DNA from 2 places in the Janthinobacterium sp. C22 genome. Region 1 is predicted to be linked to the other one. Evidence: riboswitches for the same ligand, from Rfam matches in the RefSeq annotation. Region 1 holds a riboswitch; the other holds the start of a gene.
The links. A riboswitch is a leader RNA that binds a small molecule or an ion and turns the genes downstream of it on or off. The one in region 1 is predicted to bind thiamine pyrophosphate.
Positions count from the first base shown of each region.

Region 1 (15,749 bases):
TCGATGGGGAAGCGGCGCAGGTGCGCCAGGCTCGAATAACCGGTGCCGAAGTCGTCGATCGACAGCTGCAAGCCCAGCGCCTTGAGCTTGCCCATGGTGACGATCGCCTGTTCCACATCCTGCATCATCATGCTTTCCGTCAGTTCCAGCTCGAGGAAACGCGCTTCCAGACCCGTCACGGCCAATATTTCCCGCACCGATTGCAGCAAGCCGCTTTGCCGGAATTGCCGCGCAGACAAATTGACGGCCAGGCGCAAGCCGCCCAGTCCCGCCCGTTGCCACGCCCGCGCTTGCGCGCACGCCGTCTGCAGCACCCAGGCGCCGATGGGCACGATCAAGCCCATTTCCTCGGCCAGGTGGATGAATTCGCCGGGCGCGATGGCGCCCAGGGTGGGGTGGCGCCAGCGCAGCAGCGCTTCCATGCCGACGATCTTGCCGCTGTCGAGCTCCACCTGCGGCTGGTACACGAGGTGGAACTGGCCACGCTCGAGCGCATGGCGCAACTCGCTTTCCAGACCCAGCCGGGCCAGCATGTCGGCATTCATGGCCGGCGCGTAGCTTTGCCAGTGGTTGCGGCCTTGTTCCTTGGCACGGTACATGGCGATGTCGGCATGCTTGATCAGGGTTTCCGCGCTGTCGCCATCGTCGGGATAGCTGGCCACGCCCATGCTGCACGTGAGAAAGAATTCATGGCCGCCCACCAGCAGCGGCTGGGCCACGGCGTCCAGCACGCGCTGCAGGATGAGCTGGCCCGGGTCGCTGTTGGCGTGTTGCGGCAGCAGCAAGACGAATTCGTCGCCGCCCAGGCGCGCCACCGTGTCGACTTCGCGCGTGGCGGCGCGCAGGCGGTCGGCGATCAGTTTCAGCAGGGTGTCGCCCGCGTCGTGGCCCAGGGTGTCGTTGACGAACTTGAAACGGTCGAGGTCGATGAAGACCACCCACAGGGGCAGGGTGCTGCGGCGCGCCACGGCCATCGCCTGTTCCAGCCGCTCGCGCAGCAATAGACGGTTGGCCAGGCCAGTGAGGATATCGTGGCGCGACTGGAATTCCAGTTCCTGCTCGAAGCGCATGACGGTGCTGATGTCGTATTGCGCCACGACAAAGTGGCTGACGGGGCCATCGCCATCGTCGCGCACGGGCGCGACGAACAGCTCGCTCCAATAGGTGCTGCCGTCCTTGCGGAAATTGCGCACGATGGCCTTGCCTTCGCGCTGTTCGCTCAAGGCCACGCTGATCGCATGCATGTCCTGGCGTGCGTGCTCCGGCCCCTGCAAGTCTTCCAGGCGCTGGCCGATGACCTCGCCGGCGGCATAGCCGGTGATGCGTTCGAAGGCGGGATTGACGTATTCGATCAGGTAGCCGGGCGCGTCGGCGCTGCACAGGATGATGGCGTTGGCCGAGACTTCGATGATGCGTTCGCGCAAGCGCAGCGACTTTTCATTGCGCATGCGCGCGGCGATGTCCTCGGACAGGCGCAAATTGGCAAACTGCAAGGCCGCCGTGCGTTCGCCCGTGATGCGGGCAATCACGGAATTGCGCGACACCAGCTGGTATACATACGCCGTGGCCAGCAGGCTCGACAACATTCCACCCAGCAACACGTACAGCGAGCCGCGATGGTTGGCATCCAAGGTCATACCCTTGGCCGGCAAAGGGCAGCGCCCAGCGTGTGGCCGCTGGCGTGGTACTGCAGCAGGAGCCGAGCGCTTTCCCCTTCGATCTGGCGCGCCGAGACGTAGCACAGCGCCGTCAGACCCAGGCCGACCGCCAGGGTGATCAGGGCCGAGGTGGAGACGGAGATGGAGATGCGCTTGAAGAATGATTGCATGATGAGTCCCGTGGCGGCGCCGGTGCCGATCCATGATCAGGCAGGCCGGGCAGTGACTGACTGTAGGGCGGCAGGCGCCGCAGGGTCCGTTCGGTACCGAACGGACGTTGATGCCAACAAGAAATATAGTCGGGCCACCGTGCAAGCAGTGTGTTACGCTGCACACCATGGCGACCCTCGTTCGGACGCCTTTCATCTCCCCCTAGCTGACGACTGGAAACCAGGAAAACTGCCCATGTCGAGTCCGCATGCCCAGCTGCACAACCCGAATCAAAACCATTTGCTCGCCGCCATGCTCGACGCCGATTTCGCGCGCCTGGCTCCCCATCTGGAGCAAGTCTCCATGCTGCTGGGCGACGTGATCTACGACTCGGGCGACAAGCTGCAGCACGTGTATTTTCCCACCACGGCCATCGTTTCCATCCATTACCTGCTGGAAAACGGCGGTTCGTCCGAAATTGCCGGCGTCGGCAACGAGGGCATCGTGGGCGTGTCGCTGTTCATGGGCGGTAACTCGACGCCGAGCCGTGCCGTCGTGCAGACGGGCGGCGTCGGCTACCGGCTCAAGGCCCATCTGCTGATGGAAGAATTCGACCGCGCCGGCCCCGTCATGCGTTTGCTGCTGCGCTACACGCAAGCCCTGATCACGCAAATGTCGCAAACGGCCGTGTGCAACCGCCACCATACGGTGGAGCAGCAGCTGTGCCGCTGGCTGCTGCTGACCATGGACCGCCTGCCGAACCGCGAGCTGACCATGACGCAGGAACTGATCGCCAACATGCTGGGCGTGCGCCGCGAAGGCGTGACGGAAGCGGCGGGGCGATTGCAAGCGCGCGGCCTCATCAGTTACCGGCGCGGCCATATCACGGTGCAGGACCGCGCCGGCCTCGAAGGCCAGGTGTGCGAATGCTATGGCGTCGTCAAGAAGGAATTTACGCGCCTGCTGTCGGACGTGCGCCAGCGCCAAGGCCGCTAGGCGCCGCATTTCCCTCTCTTTTATTGTTGTCATAGCCCAGGCTACCCATGCACTCAGTTGAAAATAACCCTAACCGCGCCCCGTCGCGCTGGCCCATGGCATTGGCGTTCGCGTTCAGCGCCATCGTATTGGTGGTCATCGGCGTGCTGGCCTGGCGCGCGCCGCCTTTTGATGCGGCGATCCTGATCGAGGCCCTGGTATGCCTGTTGTTGCTGATGCTGGTGGCGCTGTACCGGCGCACGGTGTCGGCCAGCCTGCCGCGCCAGCTGCTCAAGGCGGGTGCCTTGCAGGATGCGATTTTCAACAGCGCCAACTTCTCGTGCATCGCCACCGATGCGCAGGGCGTGATCCAGATATTCAACGTGGGCGCCGAACGCATGCTCGGCTATGAAGCCAGCGATGTGGTGGACAAGCTGACGCCGGCCGGTATTTCCGACGCGCAAGAAATCGTCACCCGCGCGGCCGCCCTCAGCGCCGAGCTCGACACCGTCATCACGCCGGGCGTGGAAGCGCTCGTGTTCAAGGCCACGCGCGGCATCGAAGACATCTATGAGCTGACCTACATCCGCAAGGATGGCAGCCGCTTCCCCGCCATCGTCTCCGTGACGGCCCTGCGCGACGCGCAGAGCAAGGTCATCGGTTATCTGCTGATCGGCACCGACAACACGGTGCGCAAGCAGGTCGAGGCGGAACAGGCGCTGCTGGACCAGCGCCTGCGCGAACAGCAGGCGATACGCGCTCGCTGGTCGAAACCAACAATGCCGAGCTGAAGAAGGCGCGCCTGGTGGCGGAAAAGGCCAACCGCGCCAAGTCCGAATTCCTGTCGAGCATGAGCCATGAATTGCGCACGCCCTTGAACGCCGTGCTGGGTTTCGCCCAGCTGATGGCGTCCGACGTGCCGCCGCCGAGCCCGCCGCAGCAGCGCTCGATCGAGCAAATCCTCAAGGGCGGCTGGTACCTGTTGCGCTTGATCAATGAAATTCTCGACCTGGCCATGATCGAATCGGGCAAGGTCACGCTGTCGCAGGAAGCGATGTCGCTGCTCGACGTGCTGCAGGATTGCCAGGCCATGATCGCGCCGCAGGCGGAAAAGCGCGGCATCCGCATGCATTTTCCCCGCTGCGGCAAGGCTTTCTATGTGCATGCGGACCGCACGCGCGTAAAACAGGTGATGATCAACCTGCTGTCGAACGCCATCAAATACAACCAGGGCGGCGGCGCCGTCACCGTCGAATGCAGCGGGCATGGCGAACGCGTGCGCGTGAGCGTGCGCGACAGCGGCGCCGGCCTCGACGCGGCCCAGGTGGCGCAGCTGTTCCAGCCGTTTAATCGCCTGGGACAGGAAAACAGCACGGAAGAGGGCACGGGCATCGGCCTCGTCGTCACCAAGCAACTGGTCGAATTGATGGGCGGCACCATCGGCGTCGACAGCGCCGTCGGCGTGGGCACCACGTTCTGGTTCGAGCTGGCCGCCAGCAGCGCGCCGGCACTGGTGCTGGGCGACGGCGATGCGCTGCCGCAGGTGCAGGAACCGCAGGAAAGCCTGCGCACCTTGCTGTACGTGGAAGACAATCCCGCCAACCTGGCGCTGGTCGAGCAATTGATCGCCCGCCGCAGCGACTTGAAACTGCTGACGGCCATCGATGCGCACCTGGGCATCGACCTGGCGCGCACCTACCAGCCGGACGTGATCCTGATGGATATCAACCTGCCCGGCATCAGCGGCTACGGCGCGCTGCACATCCTGCATGATGATCCCCTCACCCGCCACATTCCCGTCATGGCCCTGTCGGCCAACGCCGTGCCGCGCGACATCGAAAAAGGCTTGCAAGCGGGCTTCTTCCGCTATCTGACCAAGCCGATCAAGGTCGTCGAATTCATGGACGCGCTCGACGTGGCCCTGCACCATGCAGCCGCGCACGGCCTGGCCGACGACACTCACGCAATACGCTGATTCAGCACTCAATTTTAGGAATACCGCCATGCTTCAAGCCACCGAGATCCTGAACGCCAGCATCCTCATCGTCGATGACCAGGAGGCCAACGTCATGCTGCTGGAACAGGTGCTGCGCAATGCCGGCTACACGCGCATCACCTCCACGATGGACCCGCAAGCCGTGCGCGCGCTGCACCAGCAGCACCGCTACGACCTGATCCTGCTCGACCTGCAGATGCCGGAAATGGATGGCTTCGAAGTCATGGAAGGTTTGCGCGACATCGAGGCGGGCAGCTACCTGCCCGTGCTGGTGATCACGGCCCAGCCCGGCCACAAGCTGCGCGCCCTGCAGGCGGGCGCCAAGGATTTCGTCAGCAAGCCCTTCGACCTGGTGGAAGTCAAGACGCGCATCCACAACATGCTGGAAGTGCGCTTGCTGTACCAGAAGCTGGCCGAATACAACAAGTCGCTGGAACAGATGGTGGAAGATCGCACGGCGGAGCTGCGCGAAAGCGAAGCGCGCTTCCAGCGCTTCACGGAACTGTCGTCCGACTGGTACTGGGAGCAAGATGCGCAGGGCAATTTGACGCGCTTTTCCGGCCCCGTGGCTGAAATGCTGGGCATCGGCAGCGAGGAAGAGCCGCAGCGCTGGAACGCCACCGAGCGCGCCTTGCTCGACGCCAAGATCGCCGCGCGCGAACCGTTCCTCGATTTCATCTACAGCCGCACCAACCTCGACGGAAGCACGCAGTATCTGCAAGTCAGCGGCGAACCGATGTTCGACAATGGCAGCCGCTTCATCGGCTACCGCGGCATCGGCCTCGATGTCACGGAGCGCTTGCGGGGAGCGTGATTTATACTTGGCGGTATTGATATTGACCAGGAAAAATCATGACTGACAAATCTCCCTCCTACTGGTTCCCCGCCAAGACCTATGGCTGGGGCTGGGGCTTGCCCATCACCTGGCAGGGCTGGCTGGTGTTCCTGGCCGCGCTGGCGCTGTTCGCCTGCGGCGCCTTCCTGTTCCCGCCGCAAACCATGCTCGTCGGCTATATCGTGTATGAAGTGGCCATCGTCGCCGTGCTCATTTTCATCTGCCAGCTGAAGGGCGAACCGACCGCCTGGCGCTGGGGCAAGAAGAAATAAGCGTGACGCCGTCTGCTGCATTGCAGCAGATGCGCAAACACGACACCGGCAAGAAATCATCTGGCCACGCGGCGCGAACCGCGTATAATTGGCTCGCTGCCGCAAGGCGGCAAACGCTAGGGGTCCTGCCTTTCGCTGTGAAAACACAGTGCAAGCGCGGGTGAGAAATACCCTCCGAACCTGATCTGGATAATGCCAGCGAAGGGAAGCTTTAGGATGAACGCACCCCGCCTTTCCGCGTGCGTAATTCCGAACCTCCTTAGCTGGCTCCAGGCTTAAAAATAGTCTAGCCAAGGAGCCAAAATGAACGCCAACCCGAAATTCCTCTCCGCCACCGCCACGGTCGACGAAGCCGCCATCGCGCCGCTGCCCAATTCGCGCAAGATCTACGTCGAAGGCAGCCGCCCCGACATCCGCGTGCCCATGCGCGAAATCAGCCAGTCCGACACGGAAGCGTCGTTCGGCGGCGAAAAGAATCCGCCGATCTACGTGTACGACACCTCCGGCCCCTACACGGATCCGGACGTGCAGATCGACATCCGCTCCGGCCTCGACACGCCGCGCCTGCCGTGGATCATGGAGCGTGCCGACACGGAAGAATTGCCCGGCCCCACCTCCGACTACGGCATCGCCCGCCTGGCGGACCCGAAGCTGGCCGAGCTGCGTTTCAATCTGCACCGCAAGCCGCGCCGCGCCATCGCCGGCAAGAACGTCACGCAGATGCATTACGCGCGCCAAGGCATCATCACGCCGGAAATGGAATTCGTCGCCATCCGCGAAAACATGCGCCGCCAGGAGTATTTGCGCGAACTGAAAGCTTCCGGCCCCATGGGCGAGCGCCTGGCCGACCTGATGGGCCGCCAGCATCCGGGCCAGTCCTTCGGCGCCAGCATCCCGGCGGAAATCACGCCGGAATTCGTGCGCGAGGAAATCGCCCGCGGCCGCGCCATCATTCCCGCCAACATCAACCATCCGGAAGTCGAACCGATGATCATCGGCCGCAATTTCCTGGTGAAAATCAACGCAAACATCGGCAATTCCGCCGTCACCTCGTCGATCGGCGAGGAAGTGGAAAAGATGACCTGGGCCATCCGCTGGGGCGGCGACAACGTCATGGATCTGTCCACGGGTAAACACATCCACGAGACGCGCGAATGGATCGTGCGCAACAGCCCCGTGCCCATCGGCACCGTGCCGATTTACCAGGCGCTGGAAAAGGTCAACGGCAAGGCCGAAGATCTGACGTGGGAAATCTTCCGCGACACCCTCATCGAGCAGGCCGAGCAGGGCGTCGATTACTTCACCATCCACGCGGGCGTGCTGCTGCGCTACGTGCCGATGACGGCCAAGCGCCTGACGGGCATCGTCTCGCGCGGCGGCTCCATCATGGCCAAATGGTGTTTGGCGCACCACCAGGAATCGTTCCTGTACACGCATTTCGAAGAGATTTGCGAAATCATGAAGGCGTACGACGTGTCGTTCTCGCTGGGCGACGGCTTGCGCCCCGGCTCCATCTACGACGCCAACGACGAAGCGCAGCTGGGCGAACTGAAGACCCTGGGCGAGCTGACGCAGGTTGCCTGGAAACACGATGTGCAGGTGATGATCGAAGGCCCGGGCCACGTGCCCATGCAACTCATTAAAGAAAACATGGACTTGCAATTGGAGCAGTGCGGCGAAGCGCCGTTCTACACGTTGGGGCCATTGACGACCGACATCGCGCCCGGTTACGACCACATCACGTCCGGCATCGGCGCGGCCATGATCGGCTGGTACGGCACGGCCATGCTGTGCTACGTGACGCCGAAGGAGCACCTGGGCTTGCCCAACAAGGCGGACGTCAAGGATGGCATCATCACCTACAAGATTGCGGCGCATGCGGCCGACCTGGCGAAAGGCCATCCGGGCGCACAGATCCGCGACAATGCCCTGTCGAAAGCCCGCTTCGAATTCCGCTGGGACGACCAGTTCAACATCGGCCTGGACCCGGACAAGGCGCGCGAATTCCACGATGAAACCTTGCCCAAGGATTCGGCCAAGGTGGCGCATTTCTGCTCCATGTGCGGCCCCCACTTCTGTTCGATGAAGATCACGCAGGAAGTGCGCGAATACGCGGCCGGCATGGGCATCGCGGAAGACAAGGCGCTCCAGCAGGGCATGGAAATCAAGGCCATCGAGTTCATCAAGAACGGCGCCGAGCTGTACCGCAAGGTCTGAAGGAGAGCGTGATGCCTGCATTGATATCCATCACGCTCAACGGCGCGCCGCACCAGGTGCCGCCCGGGCAGACACTCGATCAATTGATCGCCGCGCTGTCGCTGGAAAACCAGGCGCTGGCGCTGGCCGTCAACCGCAACGTCGTGCCGCGCAAGGCGTGGCCGGGACAGGTCTTGCAAACGCAAGACCAAGTAGAGATCGTGCGCGCCATCGGCGGCGGCTAAGTTGAGAATAGACAAGGAAAAGCACATGATTACCGCAACACATGACGACCTGCTGACCATCGCAGGCAAACAATACCAATCGCGCTTGCTGGTGGGCAGCGGCAAGTACAAGGATTTGCCGCAGACGCGCGAAGCGACGGACGCTGCCGAGGCGCAGATCATCACGGTGGCGATTCGCCGGGTCAACATTGGCCAGGACCCGAATGCGCCTAGCCTGCTTGACTTCGTGCCGCCCGACCAGTACACGATACTGCCGAACACGGCCGGCTGCTACAACGCGAAAGATGCCGTGTACACCCTGCAGCTGGCGCGCGAGCTGCTGGGCGGGCGCAACCTGGTCAAGCTGGAAGTGCTGGGCGATGAAAAGACCCTGTTCCCGCACATGCCGGAAACCCTGATCGCGGCCGAGGCGCTGGTCAAGGATGGCTTTGACGTGATGGTCTACTGCAGCGATGACCCCATCCAGGCGAAGATTCTGGAAGACATCGGCTGCGTGGCCGTCATGCCGCTGGCGTCCCTGATCGGCTCGGGCATGGGCATCCTGAATCCGTGGAATTTGTCCTTGATCATCGACCAGGCGAAGGTGCCCGTGCTGGTGGACGCGGGCGTGGGCACGGCGTCGGATGCAGCCATTGCCATGGAACTCGGCTGCGATGGCGTGCTGATGAATACGGCCATTGCCGGTGCGCGCGACCCCGTGCGCATGGCGCGCGCCATGAAGCTGGCCGTGCGGGCCGGGCGCGAAGCGTTCCTGGCGGGACGCATGCCGCGCAAATTCGCCGCTTCCCCATCGTCGCCGATGGCGGGCCGCCTGGCGTGATGGTGCCGATGCACCGCACCGTGCTCGTGTTTGCCGGCGTCGACCCGTCGGGCGGGGCCGGCATCGCCGCCGATATTGTCGCGATTGCGGCGCAGGGCGCGCATGCCTTGCCCGTGATTACGGCGCTGACGGTGCAGGACAATGACCGCGTGTTTGCTGTCGAGCCGGTGGCGCCGGAGCTGCTGCGCCGGCAGGCGCTGGCGCTGATCGACAAGATCGCCATCGATGCCGTGAAGATCGGCATTCCCGGCAGCGCCGCGAATGCGACCGTCATTGCGCAGCTGATCGCGCAATTGCTGCTGGCCCGCCCAAGCTTGCCCGTGGTGCTCGATCCCGTGCTGGCCAGCGGCCATGGCGACGTGCTCAGCCGGGACGATGCCGTGCTGGCGCTGGCGCCCTTGCTGCCGGTGACGACCGTGATCGTACCGAACGGGCCGGAAGCGGCGGCCTTCGGCGGCGAGGAAAACTTGCTTGCGCAAGGCTGCCAGCACGTGCTGGTGACGGGCGGCCATGGCGAGGGCGAGACGGTCGTCAACCGCTGGTTCGATAGCGTCGGTGGGGAGCGCGAATGGCGCTGGCCGCGCCTGCCCGGCGAGTTTCACGGCAGCGGCTGCACCCTGGCCTCGGCCATCGCGGCGCATCTGGCGCTGGGACAGGCGCTGCCTGAAGCGCTGGATCTGGCGCAAAGCTATTGTCATGCGGCCTTGGCCGGCGCGTATGCGATTGCGCCAGGTCAACTCATGCCGCAACGATTCATTCAATAAGGAAATATCATGCGTGGACTGTATCTGGTTACCCCGAACTGGGACGACACCGACCGCCTGCTCGACGTGAGCGAGCAAGCCTTGCAGGCAGGCGTGGCCCTGCTGCAATATCGCCACAAGAGCGCCGACGCGCAGCAGCGGCGCGAGCAGGCGGGCGCCTTGCTGGCCCTGGCCCGCAAGTATGGCGTGCCCTTCATCATCAACGATTTTATCGAACTGTGCGAAGAGCTCGACGCGGATGGCGTGCACGTGGGCGGCACGGACGCGTCCGTGGCGCAGGCGCGCGCGCGCCTGGGCAAGGACAAGATCGTCGGCGCTTCCTGCTATGGCGACATGGCCCTGGCACGGACGGCTGAGGCGGGCGGCGCCAGCTATGTGGCCTTCGGCGGTTTTTATCCCTCGCTGGTGAAAAAGTATCCGGTGACCACGCCCTTGGATATCGTGCTGCAGGCCAAGCGCGAGATCGCCTTGCCGTGCGTGGTGATCGGCGGCATGACGCCGGAGAACGCGGCGCCGCTGGTGGCGCGTGGCGCCGACATGGTGGCCGCCATCAGCAGCGTCTTTAACAATGCATACGAGGCGGACGATGTGAATATTGCGGTGCAGCAATTCAACCACTTGTTCGCGGTATGAGCATGGACGTGCAGGGCTGGTTTGGGGCAATAATCGGCATATAATAAGAACATCATTCATTACCGAGGTCCCCCACCCATGAGTCAGCCAGCCGCCGCGAAACGCCTTATCCTGATCGTTGACGATGACCAGCTCCTGTTGGAATTCCTCGGCGAAGTCCTGCGCCATGCCGGTTATGAAACGGCCCTGGCCCATTCGGCCGAAGTGGCGCTGCAGTTGATCGCCCAGCGCGAGCCGGACCTGGCCTTGCTCGACATCCACATGCCGGGCATGTCCGGCCTGGAACTGGCCAAGCGCCTGCATGGCGAGACGGCCGTGCCGTTCATGTTCCTGTCCGGCAGCGGCGACAGCGAATCGGGCAAGCAGGCGGCCGCCTACGGCGCCGTCGGCTATGTCGTCAAACCCGTCGATGAAGGCCGTTTGATGCCCGCGTTCGAAGCGGGCCTGGCCCGTGCGGACGAGATCCGCCAGCTGCGGCGCACCGAGCTGAACCTGAATGCGGCGCTGGCCGCCGGCCGTGAAACGAGCCTGGCCGTGGGTTTGCTGATGGGCAAATTCCAGACGGACCGCAACACGGCGTTCGAGGTGCTGCGCGACCACGCCCGTTCCAGCCGCCGCAAGATCAATGAAATCGCCAGCCAGCTGCTGCTGGCCGAGGAAACCCTGAACGGCTTGCATGGCGCATTTTTGAACCGGGCAAAGACCAAGTAAGCGTATCCTCTCGCGCCCGCATGCCTGCCTTGCTATGATGTGGCGATACGGCGCGCTGGCGCGCCTGGTTCAACCATAGACAGGACACACATGAAAACCAAAGCAGCGATTGCCTGGAAGGCGGGCGCCCCGTTGACCATCGAAGAAGTCGACCTGGCCGGCCCGCGCGAGGGCGAGGTACTGGTCGAAATCAAGGCCACGGGCATTTGCCATACCGATTACTACACCCTGTCGGGCGCCGATCCGGAAGGCATCTTCCCGTCCATCCTCGGCCATGAAGGCGCCGGCATCGTCGTCGACGTAGGCCCGGGCGTGAAAAGCCTGAAGAAGGATGACCACGTCATCCCCCTGTACACGCCGGAGTGCCGCCAGTGCAAATTCTGCCTGTCGCAAAAAACCAACCTGTGCCAATCGATCCGCTCGACGCAGGGCCGCGGCCTGATGCCGGACGCCACCTCGCGCTTCTCCATCGACGGCAAGCCCATCTTCCACTACATGGGCACGTCCACTTTCTCGAACTACATCGTGGTGCCGGAAATCGCCCTGGCGAAGATCCGCGAAGACGCGCCATTCGATAAAGTCTGCTACATCGGCTGCGGCGTCACCACCGGCGTGGGCGCCGTGCTGTTTACGGCCAAGGTCGAGGCGGGCGCGAATGTCGTCGTGTTCGGCCTGGGCGGCATCGGCCTGAACGTGATCCAGGCGGCGAAGATGGTCGGCGCCGATAAAATCATCGGCGTCGACATCAACCCGGCGCGCCAGGACATCGCCCGCAAGTTCGGCATGACGCATTTCGTCAACGCCAACGAAGTGGAAAACGTGGTCGACACCATCGTGCAGCTGACGGACGGCGGCGCCGACTACAGTTTTGAATGCATCGGCAACACCACCACCATGCGCCAGTCGCTCGAGTGCTGCCACAAGGGCTGGGGCCAGTCCATCATCATCGGCGTGGCGGCGGCCGGCCAGGAAATTTCCACCCGTCCATTCCAGCTGGTGACGGGGCGCGTGTGGAAAGGTTCCGCCTTCGGCGGCGCGCGCGGCCGCACGGACGTGCCGAAGATCGTCGACTGGTACATGGAAGGCAAGCTCAATATCGACGATTTGATCACGCACCGCTTGAAGCTCGACGACATCAACCAGGGCTTCGACCTGATGAAGAGCGGCGAATCGATCCGCTCCGTCGTGCTGTACTAATACATTACGCCGTACCACGGCGTTTTTGCGGAGGCTTAGGCCTCCGTTTTTTTGCCCCGCGTGCCATCCATCGTCCGTGTCTGCCATCCAGGCAGGTCTTTTTGCAGCCTGTCGCAGCGCGCTGGAGCCGTGCGCCATCCGCCGCTACAGTCGATGCTCCACTACTTTTGCGACGAGGCAGCCATGTCCACTTCCCACCGTTTGATCCTCAGCCTGGCCGGTATCGTGCTTGGCGGCAGCGCGCTGGCCGTACAGCCGCCGCAGCCGCCCGCGCCGCCGGCTGCACCGGCCGCACCGAGCAAGCAGATTAATATTTCCATGGGCAGCGGCGATGGCTATGCGCTCGTCGACAGCAGCGAGGACAGCGTCACCATGGCCGGCACCGATGTCGACGGCCAGCAGATCAAGCAGCTGCAGCGTTCGCTCAAGGGGCAGTTCCTATGGTTCCGCGACCAGGGCAAGGGCTATGTGACGCAGGATGCCGCGCTGCTGGCCCGCGTGCGCGACGCCTGGAAACCGTCGCAAGATCTGGGTTTTCAGATGAGCGGCCTGGGCAAGCAGATGAGCGAACACGGCAAGGCGATGGGCGAACTGGGCAGCAAGATGGGCGCCCATGGCGCGGCGCAGGCGAACGTCGGCGCGCGCGATGTGGCGCAACTGCAGGCGCTGGGCCGACAGCAGCAGGAACTGGGCCGCAAGATGGGCGAGGCGGCGCGCCGCCAGGCGCAGGCGACCACGGAGACGGCGCGCCGCGCGGCCGGACGCGAGGTGGAACGCCTGCAGCAGCAGATGGAAGATGCGCAGGACGCCATGGAAGAGGTCAACGACCGCATTGCCGCCGCGCAAGAACGCGAGGCGGACAAGGTGGATGCGCTGTCGCGCCAGATGGATCAGCGCGGCAAGCCGATGGAAACCCTGGGCAAGCAGATGGAAGCGCTGGGACGCCAGCAGGAAAAGGCCACCAAGGCAGCCGACAAGGCTACGCGCCAGGTGATCGCCCAGGCCCTCAGCGAGGGCAAGGCAAAACTGGTGCGCTAGACTTGGTTCCAGCTGGCGGCCACGGCGCGGTATTGCGACGGCAGCTGCGCCCTGGCCTCGTCTTCGCTGGCATACACCTCGTCCTGCAGCGTTTCCCAGCGCGCGTCGCAGCTGAAACGGTAGACGCGCGCCTCGCCCGCATACTGGCACACGGCCAGGCCGTGGATGGCGGCGGGGGCGGTGCCATGCTCATCGGTGAGGTGGCCGAAGGGCAGGTCGGACCAGGCCCAGGCCAGTACGCGGGCGCCGTCGAGGTGGGTGGGGGTGTCATGGGGATACAGGCCGCTGTGTCGGGATAGCGATTGTAGCGCGCGCGGGTAAAATGGCGCGACCGCTGGACAAATGCACAGTATTTTTAGCCATGCCGGTATAATCACGGCATGCAAAATCTTCTTCACAACCTCAATCCCGAACAATTGGCTGCCGTCACCCTGCCGGCCCAGCATGCGCTGATCTTGGCCGGCGCCGGTTCGGGCAAGACCCGCGTGCTGACCACCCGCATTGCGTGGCTGATCCAGACCCAGCAGGTATCGCCGCCCGGCATCCTGGCCGTGACCTTTACGAATAAGGCCGCCAAGGAAATGCTCACGCGCCTGTCGGCCATGCTGCCGATCAATACGCGCGGCATGTGGATCGGCACCTTCCACGGCCTGTGCAACCGCTTGCTGCGCACGCACTACCGCGACGCCGCCTTGCCGCAGACCTTCCAGATCCTCGATTCGCAGGATCAGCTATCCGTGATCAAGCGCTTGTTGAAGGCGAACAACATCGATGATGAGAAATTCCCGCCGAAGACGGTGATGTATTTCATCAACAATGCCAAGGACCAGGGCTTGCGCGCCACGGACGTGGAAGCGTACGACGCGCACGAGCGCAAGATGGTCGAGCTGTACCAGTTGTACGACGACCAGTGCCAGCGCGAAGGCGTCGTCGATTTTGCGGAATTGCTGCTGCGCACGTATGAGTTGCTGAGCCGCAATCAACCATTGCGCGAGCATTACCAGGCGCGCTTCCGCCATATTCTCGTGGACGAGTTCCAGGATACGAACAACCTGCAATACAACTGGTTGAAATTGCTGGCCGGCCATGGCAGCCGCGATGGCGGCGCCCTGTTTGCCGTCGGCGACGACGACCAGAGCATCTATGCCTTCCGCGGCGCCAACGTGGGCAATATGAGCGCCTTCGAGCATGAGTTCCAGGTCAAGAACTTGATCAAGCTGGAGCAGAACTACCGCTCGCACGGCCACATCCTCGACAGCGCCAACGTGTTGATCGCGAACAATAGCAAGCGCCTCGGCAAGAATCTGCGCACGGACGCGGGCCATGGCGAGCAGGTGCGCGTGTATGAAGCCAGTTCCGACCTGCAGGAAGCGCAGTGGATCATCGAAGAGGCGAAAAGCCTGATCGCCGATGGCGCCTCGCGCAGCGAAATCGCCATTCTGTACCGTTCGAATGCGCAGTCGCGCGTGATCGAACACGCGCTGTTTTCGGCCGCCATTCCCTACCACGTGTATGGCGGCCAGCGCTACTTCCAGCGCGCCGAGGTCAAGCACGCGATTGCTTATTTGCAATTAATGGATAATCCGCACAACGATTCGGCCTTCCTGCGCGTCGTGAACTTCCCCACGCGCGGCATCGGCATGCGCTCGATCGAGCAATTGCAGGCCGCGTCGGAGCAGTACGGCATTTCGCTGTACGCTTCCGTGCCGTATGTGGCGGGCAAGGCGGGCAGCGTGCTGGCCGGTTTTGTGAAATTGATCGAGGGCGTGCGTTTCGAAACGCAGCAATTGTCCCTGCCGGAAATGGTCAGAGTGGTGCTGGAAGCGAGTACCCTGCTCCAGCATTATCAGAACGAAAAGGAAGGTGCCGACCGCATCGAGAATCTGGAGCAGATGGTCAGCGCGGCCAGCCAGTTCATTTCCGAGGAAGGTTTTGGACAGGGCGCACCGGCCCACCTGGGACCAGCCGCCCAGGCGCAGTCGGGCGCGCCCGTCGTCAACCAGGATGGCATCGAAATCCTCGACGCCGACGCGCCGCTGCCGGCCGTGATGTCGCCGCTCTCCGCATTTTTATCGCACGCGTCGCTGGAAGCGGGCGACAACCAGGCGCAGGCGGGCCAGGATGCGCTGCAGATGATGACCGTGCACTCGGCCAAGGGCCTGGAATTCGACAACGTGTTCATCACGGGCCTGGAAGAGGGCCTGTTCCCGCACGAAAGCAGTTCGAAGGAAGACAATGGCGTGGAAGAGGAACGCCGGC
Region 1 covers NZ_CP193659.1:6,435,307-6,451,055, reverse strand. The annotation lists gene ACRHIG_RS30285 (putative bifunctional diguanylate cyclase/phosphodiesterase) at 1-1,631, opposite strand, end outside; gene ACRHIG_RS30280 (hypothetical protein) at 1,634-1,828, opposite strand; gene ACRHIG_RS30275 (Crp/Fnr family transcriptional regulator) at 2,064-2,804, shown strand; partial or broken gene ACRHIG_RS30270 (hybrid sensor histidine kinase/response regulator) at 2,852-4,758, shown strand; gene ACRHIG_RS30265 (response regulator) at 4,787-5,593, shown strand; gene ACRHIG_RS30260 (hypothetical protein) at 5,632-5,886, shown strand; TPP riboswitch at 5,995-6,110, shown strand; gene thiC (phosphomethylpyrimidine synthase ThiC) at 6,190-8,103, shown strand; gene thiS (sulfur carrier protein ThiS) at 8,124-8,327, shown strand; gene ACRHIG_RS30245 (thiazole synthase) at 8,353-9,147, shown strand; gene thiD (bifunctional hydroxymethylpyrimidine kinase/phosphomethylpyrimidine kinase) at 9,147-9,911, shown strand; gene thiE (thiamine phosphate synthase) at 9,921-10,544, shown strand; gene ACRHIG_RS30230 (ANTAR domain-containing response regulator) at 10,623-11,255, shown strand; gene ACRHIG_RS30225 (S-(hydroxymethyl)glutathione dehydrogenase/class III alcohol dehydrogenase) at 11,346-12,452, shown strand; gene ACRHIG_RS30220 (hypothetical protein) at 12,636-13,490, shown strand; gene ACRHIG_RS30215 (hypothetical protein) at 13,487-13,867, opposite strand; gene ACRHIG_RS30210 (UvrD-helicase domain-containing protein) at 13,871-15,749, shown strand, end outside.

Region 2 (15,749 bases), 3.0 Mb from region 1:
GGCGAGCCGACCTCGAGCGCGCAGCTGGGCGACATGATCAAGAACGGCCGCCGCGGTTCGCTGTCGGGCCGCTTGACGATCAAGGGCGTGCAAGGCCATATCGCCTACCCGCACCTGGCGAAAAACCCGATCCACGAAGCGGCGCAGGCGCTGGCCGACCTGGTCGAGGAAAAATGGGACGCGGGCAACGAGTATTACCTGCCCACGTCGTGGCAAATGTCCAACATCAACGCGGGCACGGGCGCCAATAACGTGATTCCGGGCGACATGGTGATCGATTTTAACTTCCGCTTTTCCACGGCCAGCACGGCGGAAAGCCTGCAGGAAAGGGTGCACGCCATCCTCGACAAGCATGACTTGCAATACGATTTACAATGGACCCTAAGCGGCCTGCCCTTCCTCACGCCGCGCGGCACCCTGTCCGATGCGCTGTCGTCCGCCATCCTGGAAGAAACGGGCCTCACGACGGAGCTGTCGACCACGGGCGGCACCTCGGATGGCCGGTTTATCGCGCAAATCTGCCCCCAAGTGATAGAATTCGGGCCGCCCAATGCCAGTATTCACAAGATCGACGAGCACATCGAACTGCGCCACATCGATCCCCTGAAGAATATTTACCGGCGCACGCTGGAGCATTTGCTGCCCGTCTGAACCAGAATACCGAGGCCCGTCACGGCGGGCCAGAACACCGTCTTTTCGAGAATGCCATGACCCCGAACCCGTTTTCCACGCCACGCGACCTGCTGCGCTACGCCGTCACCCGTTTCAACACCGCCAAGCTGTTTTTCGGCCACGGCAGCGCCGAAGCGTTCGACGAAGCGGCCTATCTGATCCTGCACACCTTGAAGTTGCCGCTCGACAAGCTCGAACCCTTCCTCGACGCCAAGCTGCTGCCGTCGGAAGTGGCCAGCGTGATGACGGTCATCGACCGCCGCAGCATCGACCGCGTGCCGGCCGCCTACATCACCAAGGAAGGCTGGCTGGGCACGTATAACTTCTACGTCGACGAGCGCGTGATCGTGCCCCGCTCCTTCATCGCCGAGCTGATCCCTGAGTACTTCTCGCCATGGGTGGCGGAACCGGAAGCCGTGGAAAACATCCTGGAACTGTGCACCGGTTCGGGCTGCCTGTCGATCATGATGGCCGATGCCTTCCCGAACGCCAGCGTCGACGCCGTGGACATTTCCGCCGATGCCCTGGCCGTGGCCAAGCGCAACGTCGACACGTACAAATTGCAAGACCGCGTGCACCTGATCGAATCGGACCTGTACACGAACGTGCCGGCCAAGAAATACGATTTGATCATCAGCAACCCGCCGTACGTGAATTCCGCGTCGATGGGCGCCCTGCCCCAGGAATACCTGGCCGAACCGCAGATCGCCCTCGACGGCGGCAGCGACGGCATGGACCTGGTGCGCAAGATCATCGCCGGCGCAGCCGAGCGCCTGACGGACGACGGCATCCTGATGATTGAAATCGGCAACGAACGCGCCTACGCGGAAGCGGCCTTCGGCGAGCTGGGCCTGACCTGGCTGACGACGAGCGCCGGCGACGACATGGTATTCCTGCTGACGGCCGAGCAGCTCAAGCTGGTTTGATCGACTTGGTAGGTCGGATTAGCGTAGCGTATTCCGACATGCCTGAATTTTACGGCGAGGGGTAAAGCCCAGCCTTCACAAAGAAAAAATGATACGTTTCCTACAAGTAAGCCTGATGCGCGGCATCAAACCGTTGCTCGAACAAGTCGACGTCACCCTCAATCCGGGCGACAAGATCGGCCTGATCGGCGCCAATGGCGCGGGCAAATCGAGCCTGTTCGCCATGATGCGCGGCGAACTGCACCCTGACCAGGGCGAGATCGATTTCCCGGCCAAATGGCGCGTGGCTTACGTGGCGCAGGAAACGCCGCCGCTGGACCGTGCCGCACTCGACTACGCCATCGACGGCGACGTCACCTTGCGCAAGCTGGAAGCGGAACTGGCGCGCCTGGAATCGGAGCCGGCCACATCGGAAAACGGCATCGCCATCGGCGAGATCTACAGCGCGCTGGCCGATGCCGACGCCTACACCGTGCAGTCGCGCGGCGAGCAATTGCTGCTGGGCCTGGGCTTTACCCTGGACCAGATGCAGCAGCCGGTGGCGAGTTTTTCCGGCGGCTGGCGCATGCGCTTGAACCTGGCGCAAGCGCTGATGTGCCCGTCCGACCTGCTGCTGCTCGATGAACCGACCAACCACTTGGACCTGGACGCCATCATCTGGCTGGAAGACTGGCTCAAGCGCTACGCCGGCACCTTGCTGATCATCTCCCATGACCGCGACTTCCTCGACGAAGTGGTCAACGTGGTCGTGCATATCGACGAGCGCAAGCTGAAACGCTATTCGGGCAACTACTCGAGCTTCGAGCGTCAGCGCGCGGCGCAGATGATCCTGGCCGCCGGCGCGCTGGAAAAGCAGCAGCGCAAGCGTGCCCATCTGGAATCCTTCGTAAACCGCTTCAAGGCGCAAGCCTCGAAAGCCCGCCAGGCGCAAAGCCGCATGAAGGCGCTGGCGAAGATGGAAGAACTGGCGCCGTTGCGCGCCGCCGCCGAATTCTCGTTCGAATTCCGCGAGCCGCTGTCGGCCCCGAACCCGCTGCTGGTGATGGAAGACGTCGATGCGGGCTACAAGATCGAAAACGAGGCGACGGGCGAAATCACGCATAAAACCATCGTCAACGGCATCAAGTTTTCGCTGCAGATCGGCCAGCGTATCGGCTTGCTGGGCCAGAACGGCGCCGGCAAATCGACCCTGATCAAGACCATCGCCGGCGAACTGATGCCGCTGACGGGCGACGCCACCATGGGCAAGGGCCTGAACATCGGCTACTTCGCCCAGCACCAGGTGGAAATGCTGCGCCACGACGAATCGCCGCTGTGGCATCTGGCCAAAATCGCGCCGACCGTGCGCGAGCAGGAATTGCGCAACTTCCTGGGCGGCTTCAACTTCCCCGGCAACATGGTCACCGCTTCCATCGCCCCGTTCTCGGGCGGCGAAAAAGCCCGCCTGGCGCTGGCCCTGATCGTCTGGCAGCGTCCGAACCTGCTGCTGCTCGATGAACCGACCAACCATCTGGATCTGGAAACGCGCGAAGCGCTGACGGAAGCGCTGGCGCAGTTCGAAGGCACCCTGGTCGTCGTGTCCCATGATCGCCATTTGCTGCGCGCCACCACCGACGAATTCATCATCGTCGCCGACGGCAAGCTGCAGCCGTTCGACGGCGACCTGGACGACTACAAGGACTGGCTCTTCAAGACCAAGCTGGGCAAGGGTACCGATGTGCTGCCGGCCGCCGGCAAGGCCAACAAGACCGATTTCCCGGTAACGTCGTCCGTACCCGCGCCGGCCGCCGCCCCTGCCGCGCCCGTGCGCGACAAGCGCAAGGAAGCGGAGGAACGCCAGAAAACGGCCGCCCTGCGCAAGCCGATCGAGAACAAGATCAAGCGTCAGGAAGAGCAGATCGCCAAGCGCAACGCGCAAAAGGCGGAAACCGATGCCAAGCTGGGCGAGCCGACCATCTATGACGCCGCCAACAAGGCCAAGCTGAAGCAATTGCTGGCCGACCAGACCTTCTTCACCAAGGACCTGGCGCAGCTGGAAGCGGAATGGCTCGATCTGCAGGATCAGCTGGAAAAACTCGGTTAATCAAGCAGCGACAAAAGACGACCTCCGGGTCGTCTTTTTTCAGGCTACCTGCATGGGACTGGGGCTGCGGATGGCCATCAGGCGGTCGATGTCGACGAGAATCAGGCGGCGGCCCGCCACCGTGCCCAGGCCCAGCAGATAGTCGGCCTCCGCCTCGCCCAGGCCGGGCACGGCGGCGATGTCGCCGGGCGCCAGGCTGACGATGTCGGTGACGCCGTCGACCACCATGCCCATCACGCCATTGCTCAGCTGCAGGATGATCACGTCGGTGGCCGGGTCGGGCGCGCCGTGGGCGCTGCCGAACGCGGCGCGCATGTCGACGATGGGGATGATCACGCCGCGCGAGACGGCCACGCTGTGCAGCACTTCCCCTTCCGAGGAAAAGCGGTCGAGCTCCTTGAGCGGACGCAATTCCCGCACGCAGCGGTAGTCGAGGCCGTATTCCAGGCCGCCCAGCCGAAAGCTCAAGTACTGCGTCAGGCATTGCGCGGTTGTGGCGCCAGGCGTGGTCGTCGGCTGCATGGTGTTCCTTTCATCCGGTAAGCGCTGCCAGGATGCGCAGTGGCGCAACGTTGGCCCCATGCTAACCAGCATCGCCACAGGCGGCGTTGAGAAACATCAACTTTCCAGGAAGGCATCATTGGCTGGCCGTCCCGGCCTTGCGCCGGCGCAGCCAACTTCCCTTACAATACCCACATCGCTTCTCCACAGGCAGGCCATGCAACACCTCGTCAATCCCGCTGAAGTTGAATTTTCCGCCATCCGCGCCCAGGGCCCGGGCGGGCAAAACGTCAACAAGGTGTCCAGCGCCATCCATTTGCGCTTTCCCATCGCCGCCTCGTCGCTGCCGGAAGCGTACAAGGAACGGCTGCTGGCCCTGCGCGACAGCCGCATCAGCAAGGATGGCGTGCTGGTCCTCAAGGCGCAGCAGTCGCGCAGCCAGGAGCAGAACAAGGAAGAAGCCTTGCGGCGCTTGCAGGAAATCATCGACAGCGTGACCTTCCTGCCCGCCGTGCGCCGCGCCACCAAGCCCACGCGCAGCTCGCAGCGGCGCCGCCTCGACAGCAAGAGCACGCACAGCGTCCTCAAGCAGTCGCGCGGCAAGGTCACGGATTAAACGCTAGGGCGGCGGCGCATACGTCCAGTCCAGGCTGCCCGTGCTGTCCGCAAACACGGGCAGCGTGGCCGGCGTGGCGCTGCGCAGCAAGGCCTTGATCTCCTTCGGCGGCCGGTCGTAGACCTTGGCCGGTCCGGGCGGCACGACCAGGGCGCGTACCGTCGTCTCGCCATCGACCAGGCCCAGGGTGCAGCGCGACTGGCCAGCCGTCGCCTGCCGCTCCTGGCGCAATTGTTCCACCAGGGCCAGCATCTGCGCGTGCAGGATTTCCGACTGTTTGACTTCCACGCGCAGCCGCGCCACCTCTTTCAGGACGGGGGCGATGCGCGTGGCCAGCTTGTCGTATTGCAGCTGTTGCGCTGGCTGCAGCTGCAATTCGCCGCGCCGCAGTTGGCCTGCCAGGGTCAGATAGTTGCGCACCTCGGGCAATTGCGCGATGGCGTCGATTTCCTGCTGGCGCTTGTGCCGCATCTGCTGGTGTTGCGCGGCCTTCGCCAGGCTTTCCGCCATCTTTTGCTCCAGGGCGCTCAAGTCGGGCACCAGCGGGAACAGCAGCATCTCCACCTGCTTGCGCGGGCCGGCGCTGCCGATGCGGATGGTGCGCGCCGCCACGGCGCAGCCTTCGGCCAGTTCGATGACGACCTCGTCGGCGATAATTTCGCAATTGCTGGCGCTGTCGATCACCACGCGCGTGCCGGCGATGACGCAGCTTTCCGCGCGCTTCACGTGCACTTCGCCGCTGAGCGCCTGCAGCACGGAACCGGAAGCGACGCCCTCGACGCGCACGTCGCCATGCTCGTTGAACGCCGTGCCGCCCACCAGATTGCGCTGTAGCCATATTAATCCGCCATGCGAGTGCAGATGGCCGTACACATCGCCATGGATGGTGATGTCGCTGCCGTCGAGCTGGCGCTGCTCCTGCACTTCGCCATATTCCTCGTAGGCGGCGCGCAGCTTGAGGTTGCCCGTGGTGCGGCTGCTGACGCCTTCGCGGCTGACGATCTTGTTTTCGATGGAAATCTTGCCGTGCTCATCGACATTCACGTAGCCATCCTGCGTGGCCACGACGAAATCGCCATCGCTGAAGCGCTCGACCGCCGTGCCCACGCCGGCCACCGCCGCCAGGTCCAGTTCCAGCGGCGCGGGCGGCGGCAGCGCCGTGCCGGCCAGGTCGTAGCCGGGCAAGCCGGGGAACGATGGCAGCAAACGCAGCAGGCGCGCATGTTTTTTCACTTGCGGAAAGCGGTTCTTGAAGCTGAGCAGGTCGAGCCGGCCATCGGGACGTTCGCGCGGCGCGTCGTCGCGGTGGATGCCTTGCGATACCTCGACCAGCTGGGCGTCGCGCCCCGGCTGCGGCGCCAGCGCCCGCGCCACCGTGATGCGCTCGGCCTTGCCGCTGCCGAGCATGGCGCGCACGGCCGCGCTATCGATGCCGTAGCGTACGCCCTTGCCCCACAGGTCGGCCACCAGCTCGTCGAATTCGCGGCGCGCCGGCACCTGGCCATCCGCGTCAGGAAGCAATGCTTCAAAGTAAAACTCGGCGCTGTCGCCGCGGATCTTGACCTGTTTATACAGCGCGCGGCGCTGGGGCGGGAATGGCGCCACGCGGGCGGCGATGCGCAGCAAGGCGTCGCCCTTGGGCGCGGCGCGGGGCGTGGGGGCATGGAACAGGGTCAGCAGGAACAAACCGTAATCGAGTCCGGCCAGCAGCTGCCCCGACTGGAACAGCTGGTCGACGGCGGCGCGCAACTGCGCCGGCGCCAGCGACAGGTCGAGACACACGCCCTCGCCGCGCTGGACGAGGCCATGCGGCAGGCTGCCTGCGGGCGCCGCATCAGGAACGGGCGTGTCGTCGTCGCTCACCACTTGCCTCCCCCAGCAACAGATTCAGAGAATTGTCTTATTGCACTATAACAATATCACGGGGCGTGGCGCTGTGCCTGGCTGGACAACAATGTTGAGGGCCAAATGCAGACAGGGCCATGTCTTGCGAGATGGCCCTGTCGGATGAGGTGTGCGATGCCTAGCGGCGCGGCGGATTCGAATAGATGTCCTGGCCCACTTCGTTGATCTGGCGGCGCAGGTCGCGGCGCTCGTCGGGCGTCATGCGGCCCGTGCGGCGCGAAGCGTCGGCGCCTTCGTTGGCACGGCGCTGCTCTTCGGCGCGCGTGTCGAAACTGCGTGCGTCACGCTGTTCGCGCAGTCGCGTATCATTGCTATTGCTGCGCTGTACCTGTTCGTACCGCTGGGCCTGCATTTGCTGCTGGTCGTCACGGCGTGGCGGCGGCTGGTTTTGCGCCAGCGCCAGGCTGGCGGCCAACACGGAACAAACGGCAAATGCGGACAGCACAGTCGTACGTGCGGCGATAGCTGCGCTGGGAGCGGCGTGAATTTTTTAGTAAAGATATTCATTGAGTTCCTCTTCCGCAATGCCGTATAAACTTAAAGCTGATTTCCACTGTGGCCCCAGTGTATGATGCTTTACACGGTGCAGTAAGAGTAATTGGGTAAAGTTTGTAACACTTTGTAATGGGTCGCCACAGCCCCTTGCCGACGCCGCGCGAGGCGTTACTATAGCAACTAATATAAGATAACACGACACCCTAAATGACCACAACCTCCACTACCGGCAGCAATACAACAACGCAATCGATCCACGGCCACCAGGCAAAGATCATGGTGGTCGATGACGATGTGCGCCTGCGCGACCTGCTGCGGCGCTACCTGACCGAACAGGGTTTCAATGTCTTCACGGCAGAGAGCGCGACGGCCATGAACAAGCTGTGGCTGCGCGAACGCTACGACCTGCTGGTGCTCGACCTGATGCTGCCCGGCGAAGACGGCCTGTCGATCTGCCGCCGCCTGCGCGGCGCGGGCGACCAGACGCCGATCATCATGCTGACGGCCAAGGGCGAGGACGTGGACCGCATCGTGGGCCTGGAAATGGGTGCCGACGATTACCTGCCGAAGCCGTTCAACCCGCGCGAGCTGGTGGCCCGCATCGGTGCCGTGCTGCGCCGCAAGGGTCCCGATGAAATCCCGGGCGCGCCGTCGGAAACGCCGCAAACCTTCGAATTCGGCGACTTCGTGCTGGACCTGGGTACGCGCACCTTGAAAAAGAATGGCGAAACGGTGCCGCTGACCACGGGCGAATTTTCCGTGCTGAAAGTGTTTGCCCGCCATGCGCGCCAGCCGCTGTCGCGCGAGAAACTGATGGAACTGGCGCGCGGACGCGAATACGAAGTGTTCGACCGCAGCCTGGACGTGCAGATTTCGCGCCTGCGTAAACTGATCGAACCCGATCCGTCGAGCCCGCTGTTCATCCAGACCGTGTGGGGCCTTGGCTACGTCTTCATCCCGGACGGACAGCCGCGCTGATCGCTGGCGAGGCATGATGAAGCTTGTTCCCGATATCAGCCTGGCGCGGCTGAAAAGCGGCCTGTTCTGGCGCACCTTTTTGCTGCTCGGCACCTTGACCACGGTCAGCATGATCACCTGGATCGGCATGATTTCCGTCATCCAGCGCGAACCGCAGGCGCAGCAGATTTCCGCCCAGATCATTTCCGTCGTCACCATCACGCATGCGGCCCTGACGCACTCGGCGCCCGAGCTGCGCCGCGAGCTGCTGTTCGACCTCGTCAGCAACGAAGGCATCCGCATCTTCTCGCTGGAAGAGGACGACCGCATCGAGCCGCCGCCCGACAATTACCTGATGCCCGAGATCGAGGCGCTGGTAAAGGCCAAGCTGGGCAAGGACACGCGCTTTTCCGCGCGCGTCAACGGCGTGGCGGGCTTCTGGGTCAGCTTCAAGATCGACGACGACGAATACTGGCTGATGCTGGACCGCGAGCGCCTGCGCGGCCTCACGGGCTTCCAGTGGCTGGGCTGGGCCAGCCTGGTATCGCTGCTGTCCCTGCTGGGCGCGGCCATCATTTCCAGCCTGATCAATCTGCCGCTGTCGCGCCTGACGGCGGCCGCGCGCGACATCGCCAAGGGCAAGCAGCCGGCGCCGCTGCCGGAAAAGGGCCCGATCGAAATCATCGAGGCGAACCGCAGCTTCAACCAGATGGTCGATGATCTCAAACAGGTGGAATCGGACCGCGCCGTGATTTTGGCCGGCATTTCGCACGACTTGCGCACGCCGCTGGCGCGCATGCAGCTGGAAGTGGAAATGGCCAACCTGTCGGACGAGGCGCGCGAAGGCATCCAGTCCGATATCGGGCAGATGGACGCCATCATCGGCCAGTTCCTCGATTACGCCAAGCCGACGGAAGCGTCGAGCTTTACCGACGTCGATCTGAGCGGTTTGCTCCACGACATGACGCGCGAAGCGATGCGCCTGCCGGACGTGAAGCTCAACGCCAGCATCGCCGACGGCGCGCATGCGATGGGCAACCCCACCGACTTGCGCCGCGTGCTGAACAACCTGATCGAGAATGCGCGCCGCTATGGCAAGACGCCGGGCAGCGACGTGACGGAAATCGACATCGCCTGCCACGTGCGCACCAGCCACGGCGCGAAAAAGGTCATCATCGAAGTACAGGACCACGGCACGGGCGTGCCGGCGGAAAAGATCGAGCAGCTGATGAAGCCGTTCACCCGCCTCGACACGGCGCGCGGGCAGGCCAACGGCGCAGGCCTGGGCCTGGCCATCGTCGACCGCGTGCTGCTGCGCCACGGCGCCGAATTACAGGTGCGCAACCGCGAAGGCGGCGGCCTGGCGTTTCAGATCAGCTTGCCGGCGGCATAAGCGGCGCTGGTCGGTGTAGGTCGGCTTAGCGCAAAGCGCGTAAGCCGACACCACCAGCGGCCTTGGCCAACAATGTGGCCGGATTACGCGAGGCAAGGCCTCGCTAATCCGACCTACGCCGCCCGATGCAGGCTCCGGCACCTACTGGCGTTTCAGATCAGTTTGCCGGCGGTGTGATTTATTTAGGTTGGATTAGCACGGCATCGCCATGCTAATCCAACGCCAACGCCGCCCGACTGCCATCAGGCCGACGCCTGCTCCTGCACCAGCAATTTGCTCATCAACAATTCCGTCGCCCCGTAGCCATACAGGGAATCGCTTTCCATGCCCGGCGTGTCGAAGGGGATCGATTCCTCGCGGTCCAGCTTGGCCGGATCGGCGTCCGCATAGCTGGCGCGCCAGGCGCGCTGCAAGGATTCATTGCGGCGGATAAACGCCGGCATGGGCCAGTCGTCGCGGTTCCAGTGGCGGCTGTCGCCCAGCAGGGGCCAGCGCTCGTTGAGCAGGGCCATGTCGCCCGTGCGCAGGCGGCGCACGGCCTGTTCCGGCCGCAAGCCTTCCAGTTCATCGAGTGTCGGCAAGACATCGCGTCGTGGTCCGAACATATACGCCAGCATGATGCGCCCGGCAGGCGCCGTACGCGCCACCACGCCGACGGCATAACCGCCGCCCGGCAAAGGCACGGCAAACCAGCTGCCTTCTCGGTATGGTAATGATTTCATTTCTGCAGACTCCCCCAAAATCGTGTTCGGGGCACAGTCTACGCGAAGCAAAGGCCATGTGGCGCATGGTACGCCACAACAACAAACCGATAGTTACAATATTTTCTCGTCATAGTGATACTGGGCAACAATCGGGCCCGCCTTGAACAGCGCCTCCTTCATGGCCGTATCGAGGCGCGCGTCGCGGCGGCGCATCCATTCGAGCAGCATGGCCGCTTCCTTGCGGCTGGTGTCGCCCGCGTGGGCCAGCACGCGGCGCAGTTCGGGGTCGGTGCACGCCTCGAAGCGCTGGCTGTTCAAGTCCAGCGCCTGCAGCGCGGCGATGGCGGCGCCGATGGCGCGGTGCATGTCGAGCGCGGTGGCCGGCAAGCCGGATTCTTCCAGTGGGACGGTGGTCATGCGCATTCCTTTTCGCGTGGTGGTGACATCGGCTGCATTCTCCACCGCGCGGGCGAAAAGCTCAAGCGTCCACGACACGATTTCACCCGTTCGGCCATAATCATGGCTCAGCAACAGCCTACACCTCGGCAGCGGGAGCCCCATGTTCAATTTCGACTTTTACAATCCGACGCAAATCCTCTTCGGCCAGGGCCAGATCGCCGCCATCGCCGGCCTGATCCCGCCGCAGGCGCGGGTCCTGATGACCTACGGCGGCGGCAGCATCAAGCAGAACGGCGTCTACGATGAAGTCAGGGCGGCGCTGGCCGGCCACACGGTGCTGGAATTTGCCGGCATCGAACCCAATCCCAGCTATGAAACCCTGATGCAGGCCGTGGCCATGGTGAAAAGCGAGCGCATCGATTTCCTGCTGGCCGTCGGCGGCGGCTCCGTGGTCGACGGCACCAAGTTCATCGCCGCCGCCGCCCTGCACGAGGGCGTAGCGTGGGACATCCTGGCGAAGGGCGGCAAGATCGTCGAGGCCGCCCTGCCCTTCGGCACGGTGCTCACCTTGCCGGCCACGGGTTCCGAAATGAACGGCTCGGCCGTGATCACGCGCAAGGCCACGCAGGAAAAGCGCTCGTTCATGAGCCGCAAGGTGTATCCGAAATTTTCCGTGCTGGATCCGTCGAAGACGTTCACCTTGCCGCTGCGCCAGGTGGGCAATGGCGTCGTCGATGCGTTTGCGCATGTGATGGAGCAGTACCTGACCTATCCCGTGAACGCGTCCGTGCAGGACCGCTTCGCCGAAGGCATTTTATTGACCCTGATCGAGGAAGGCCCGAAAGCCCTGTCGCACCCGGACGACTACGACGTGCGCGCCAACGTGATGTGGAGCGCCACCCTGGCCTTGAACGGCCTGATCGGCGTGGGCGTGCCGCAGGACTGGTCCACGCATGCCATCGGCCACGAATTGACGGCCTTGTACGAGCTCGATCATGCACAAACCCTGGCCATCATCCTGCCCAGCATGCTGCGCGTGCGCAAACAGGCCAAGCGCGCCAAGCTGCTGCAATACGCGGCCCGCGTGTGGGGCCTCGATGGCGGCGACGAGGATGGCCGCATCGAGGCGGCCATCGCGCGCACGGAATTTTTCTTCCGCCACATGGGCGTCAAGACGCGCCTGGCCGATTACGGCCTGAACCATGCCAGCGTGGACGCCGTCGTGTCCGCCCTGGAAGCGCATGGCATGACGGCGCTGGGCGAACAGCGCGAAGTGACGCCGGCCGTCAGCCGCAAGGTGCTGGAACTCAGTTTATAGATTCGCGCCACACTGTTGTAAAACGGTCGGCCAGGGGGACAGCCGGCCGTGCTTCATGCTAAGCTGTCAGTTCGCTAGGGGTCCTGGAGCAGTCATCCGGGTGAGAGATACCCTTCGTACCTGATCTGGATAATGCCAGCGAAGGAAAGCGCAAAGTACCTCCCTCCTTTGATAGCTCCTGCGTTGGCGCCAGCCGAACAAGCAGCCTGCCGTGCTCTTTCCCAGAGCCGGCTTGAACCACGAGCAATCTATGTCCACACCGAATTTATCTGTTTCCGTCCTGACACTGGCCATCCTGCACGCGTTTGCCGCGCCTGCCTTCGCCGCGAATGACACCACCGAAGCCGCCGACCCGCAGGCGCAAAGCATGGCCGAAGTCGTCGTCACGGCCAGCAAGGCGCCGGCCGCCAAGCGCGCCTCCGTGGGTGGCTTTTCCGACGCGCCGCTGCTGCAGACGCCCGCGTCCGTCACCGTCATTTCGCAAAAAGACATGCAGGACTTGCAAATCCGCAATCTCAGCGATGCCGTCAAGCTCGACGCCAGCATCAACGATGCCTACAACGCCGTCGGTTATGCGGAACAGTTTACGATCCGCGGCTTCAAGCTCGACAACAATTCCAGCTACCGCAAGGATGGCGTGGCCATTCCTGGCGACACGCAAATTCCGCTGGAAAACAAGGAACGCATCGAAGTGCTGAAAGGCCTGGCCGGCTTGCAGGCGGGCGTGGCCGCGCCGGGCGGCGTGATCGACTTCATCGTCAAGCGCCCCACCGCCGCGCCGCTGCGCACGGTGACCGTGGAAACGCGCGAACGGGGCACCTTGTACGGCGCCGTCGACCTGGGCGGACGCCTGGAAGACACGCGCTTCGGCTACCGGGTCAATGTGGCGGCCGAACGCCTGCGCTCCTACATCAAGGGCGCGGACGGCAACCGCAAATTCATTTCCGGCGCCTTCGACTGGCAGATTTCGCCGCAAGCCCTGCTGCAACTGGACGCCGACTACCAGGACAAGGCGCAGGCCACGGCGCCCGGCTTCCAGCTGCTGAACAATAAAACCTTACCGACCGGCATCAGCGCCGACGCCATGCTCAACCTGCAGCCGTGGACGCGCCCCGTGGAAACCGTCACCAGCAATATCGGCCTGCGCTTCCAGTACGCCTTCAATGACGACTGGCACGCCACCCTGTCGGCAAACCAGCACTCGTTCAAGCGCGACGACTACACGGCCTTCCCGTACGGCTGCAGCGGACAGGACCTGTACCCCGGCTTCTGCGGCAATGGCGATTACGACGTGTATGACTACCGCAGCCTGGGCGAGACGAAAAAACCGCTGAGCGCGCAAGCCATGATCCAGGGCAAGTTCGCCACCGGCTCCCTGCGCCATGACTTCACGGCCGGCGTCTCGACCTTCCGCCGCAAGGACCGCGCCGGCCTGTACGTGTACGACTGGGTGGGCGTGAGCAACATCTACCAGCCGCAGATCGTCGGCACGTCGCCCGGCGTCACGGGTCCCGTGCGCCTGGTGCGCAAGGATACGGAAAACTCCGTCTTCGTGCAGGATATCGTCAGCCTGGCGCCGAACTGGAAACTGCATGGCGGCTTGCGCCATATCAATGTCGACGGCTACCAGTACGTGCTGAAGGCCGACACGGAAATCCGCGCCAAGCATGACTTCCTGCTGCCGAACGTCTCGCTCGTCTACACTCCGCTCGACAATGTGTCCGTGTATGCGGCCTATTCGCAGGGCATGGAACATGGCGGCACGGCCGACCGCAAGGCGATGAATGCCAACGAAGAGCTGTCGCCGAGCCGCTCGAAGCAGATCGAATTGGGCGCCAAGATGGATGTGACGCCGGACTTCATGCTGGCGGCCAGCCTGTTCCAGATCCGCAAGGGCCTGGAATTCCAGAATACGGCCGGCTACTTCGTGCGCGAAGGCCAGGCCCAGCACCGGGGCCTGGAATTGTCGGCCCAGGGCAAGGCATCGTCCAACCTGAGCCTGGGCGCTTCCGTGACGGCCCTGAACAGCCAGCAGTCAGGCACGGGCAATGCGGACCTCGACGGCAAGCGCGTGCCCAACGTGCCCGCCTTCAAGGCGGCCGTGCATGCGGACTATGCCGTGCAACAGGTGGCGGGCCTGAGCGTGAATGGCAGCTGGGAATATGCGGGCAAGAAAGCGTTTGAGTACAACAACACGACCTTCGTGCCGTCGTACCACGTGTTCAACCTGGGCGCCGCTTACGCCACGCGCATCGCCGGCACGCGCGCCGTGCTGCGCGCCGCCGTCAACAACGTAGCCGACAAGTTCTACTGGCGCGATGTGACGCCGGAGTCCGACGGCTACCTGTACCCGGGCGCCAGCCGCACCTTCAAGGTGTCGGCGCAGTTCGATTTTTAATTCCTGTAAAGATTGATCCAGGGCGCAAGAGACCTGGCACGGGGACGACGGCGAGGATGGCGAGGAAGCTGGAAATATTTCCTAATAGGAATTGATTTTATTGCTACAATAAATATCATTATTTGCAACTACCCACCCTTGCCGATGCCTACATTGCCACGCGCCTTGCCCTTACTCGTCGCCGTCCTGTTCCCGACTTTGGCTGCCAGCGCTGCCTGGTCGGCAGAGCGACTCATCCCCATCGAACACTTCACCAAGCGCGATGCCGTCAGTAAGCTGCGGCTTTCGCCAGATGGCAAGCATTTGGCCGTGACGGTGCAAGTTCCCCAGGGTGAACGCATGGTTCCCACCATCGGGATCTACAGCCTGCCCGAGATGCAACTGGTCGGCACGCTGCGCCTGCGTATCTTTGAAGTGCCGATGAGCTACTTCTGGCTGAACAACCGGCGCCTCGTCATGCGCAAGGGCGAGGAACAAGGCTCCCTCGAAAAGCCCATGTCGACGGGAGAAATCCTCGCCTTTGACCTCGACGGCAACAAGCAGGAATATTTGTATGGCTATGAAATGTTTCGCTCATCAAGCCGCGGACAGTATCAGGATGATTATGGCTACGCCTATATCAATACCATTCCCCGGCCGCGCACGGGCCATGTCTTTCTGTCCGCCCAGGACTGGGATCGCGACCGCTCGATGCTGTATGACGTGGACAGCAAACAGGGCGTGCGCAAGCTGATCGCCAATATTGCTGCGCCGCGGCTGAGTTACATCTTGCAGAATAATCAGGTGCCACGTTTTGCCTATGGCTGGAACGACGAGCTCACTCCCATCTTGTATCGCTATGACGATGCCAGCAGCGAATGGCGTCTGCATACGATGCAAAAAGGCAGGAATTTCATTCCATTCCAGTTCACGCCGGACGACAGCGCGTTTTTCGCCTTTCAGAACAACGATAACGGCCCGTATTCGCTGATACGTCAAGAACTTGCCAGCGGCAAACAAACTGTCCTGGCGCAGGATGCCGTCGGCGACGTCAGAACTGCCATGCTGGCGCCCGACGACACGCCATTTGCCGTCGTCATCGACATCGGCAGGCCACGCACCGTGTACGTCGATCCTGCCAGCGATAGCGCCAGACTGCACCAGCAATTGAGCGCCTCGTTTCCGGACGATCATGTCCAGTTCATCAATTTCACGGACGATGGCGCCACCTTGCTGTTTGCCGTTTCCAACGACCGCGATCCGGGCAGCTATTACCTGTATCACAAAGCCAGCAACAAGGCCGACCTGCTGTATGCGACCATGGCCGACATCGATCCGGAACAGATGGCCCCGCGCCGGCCGATTGCCTTCAAGGCACGTGACGGACTGGACCTGCATGGCTA
Region 2 covers NZ_CP193659.1:2,736,103-2,751,851, reverse strand. The annotation lists gene dapE (succinyl-diaminopimelate desuccinylase) at 1-651, shown strand, start outside; gene prmB (50S ribosomal protein L3 N(5)-glutamine methyltransferase) at 708-1,598, shown strand; gene ACRHIG_RS12715 (ATP-binding cassette domain-containing protein) at 1,714-3,681, shown strand; gene ACRHIG_RS12710 (chemotaxis protein CheW) at 3,721-4,203, opposite strand; gene arfB (alternative ribosome rescue aminoacyl-tRNA hydrolase ArfB) at 4,400-4,798, shown strand; gene ACRHIG_RS12700 (flagellar assembly protein A) at 4,802-6,661, opposite strand; gene ACRHIG_RS12695 (hypothetical protein) at 6,822-7,148, opposite strand; gene ompR (osmolarity response regulator transcription factor OmpR) at 7,475-8,176, shown strand; gene ACRHIG_RS12685 (sensor histidine kinase) at 8,190-9,548, shown strand; gene ACRHIG_RS12680 (Imm26 family immunity protein) at 9,791-10,270, opposite strand; gene ACRHIG_RS12675 (ferritin family protein) at 10,364-10,669, opposite strand; gene ACRHIG_RS12670 (iron-containing alcohol dehydrogenase) at 10,812-11,969, shown strand; TPP riboswitch at 12,036-12,133, shown strand; gene ACRHIG_RS12665 (TonB-dependent siderophore receptor) at 12,220-14,367, shown strand; gene ACRHIG_RS12660 (alpha/beta hydrolase family protein) at 14,380-15,749, shown strand, end outside.
Region 2: another riboswitch for thiamine pyrophosphate. It lies ahead of ACRHIG_RS12665 (TonB-dependent siderophore receptor); the one in region 1 lies ahead of thiC (phosphomethylpyrimidine synthase ThiC).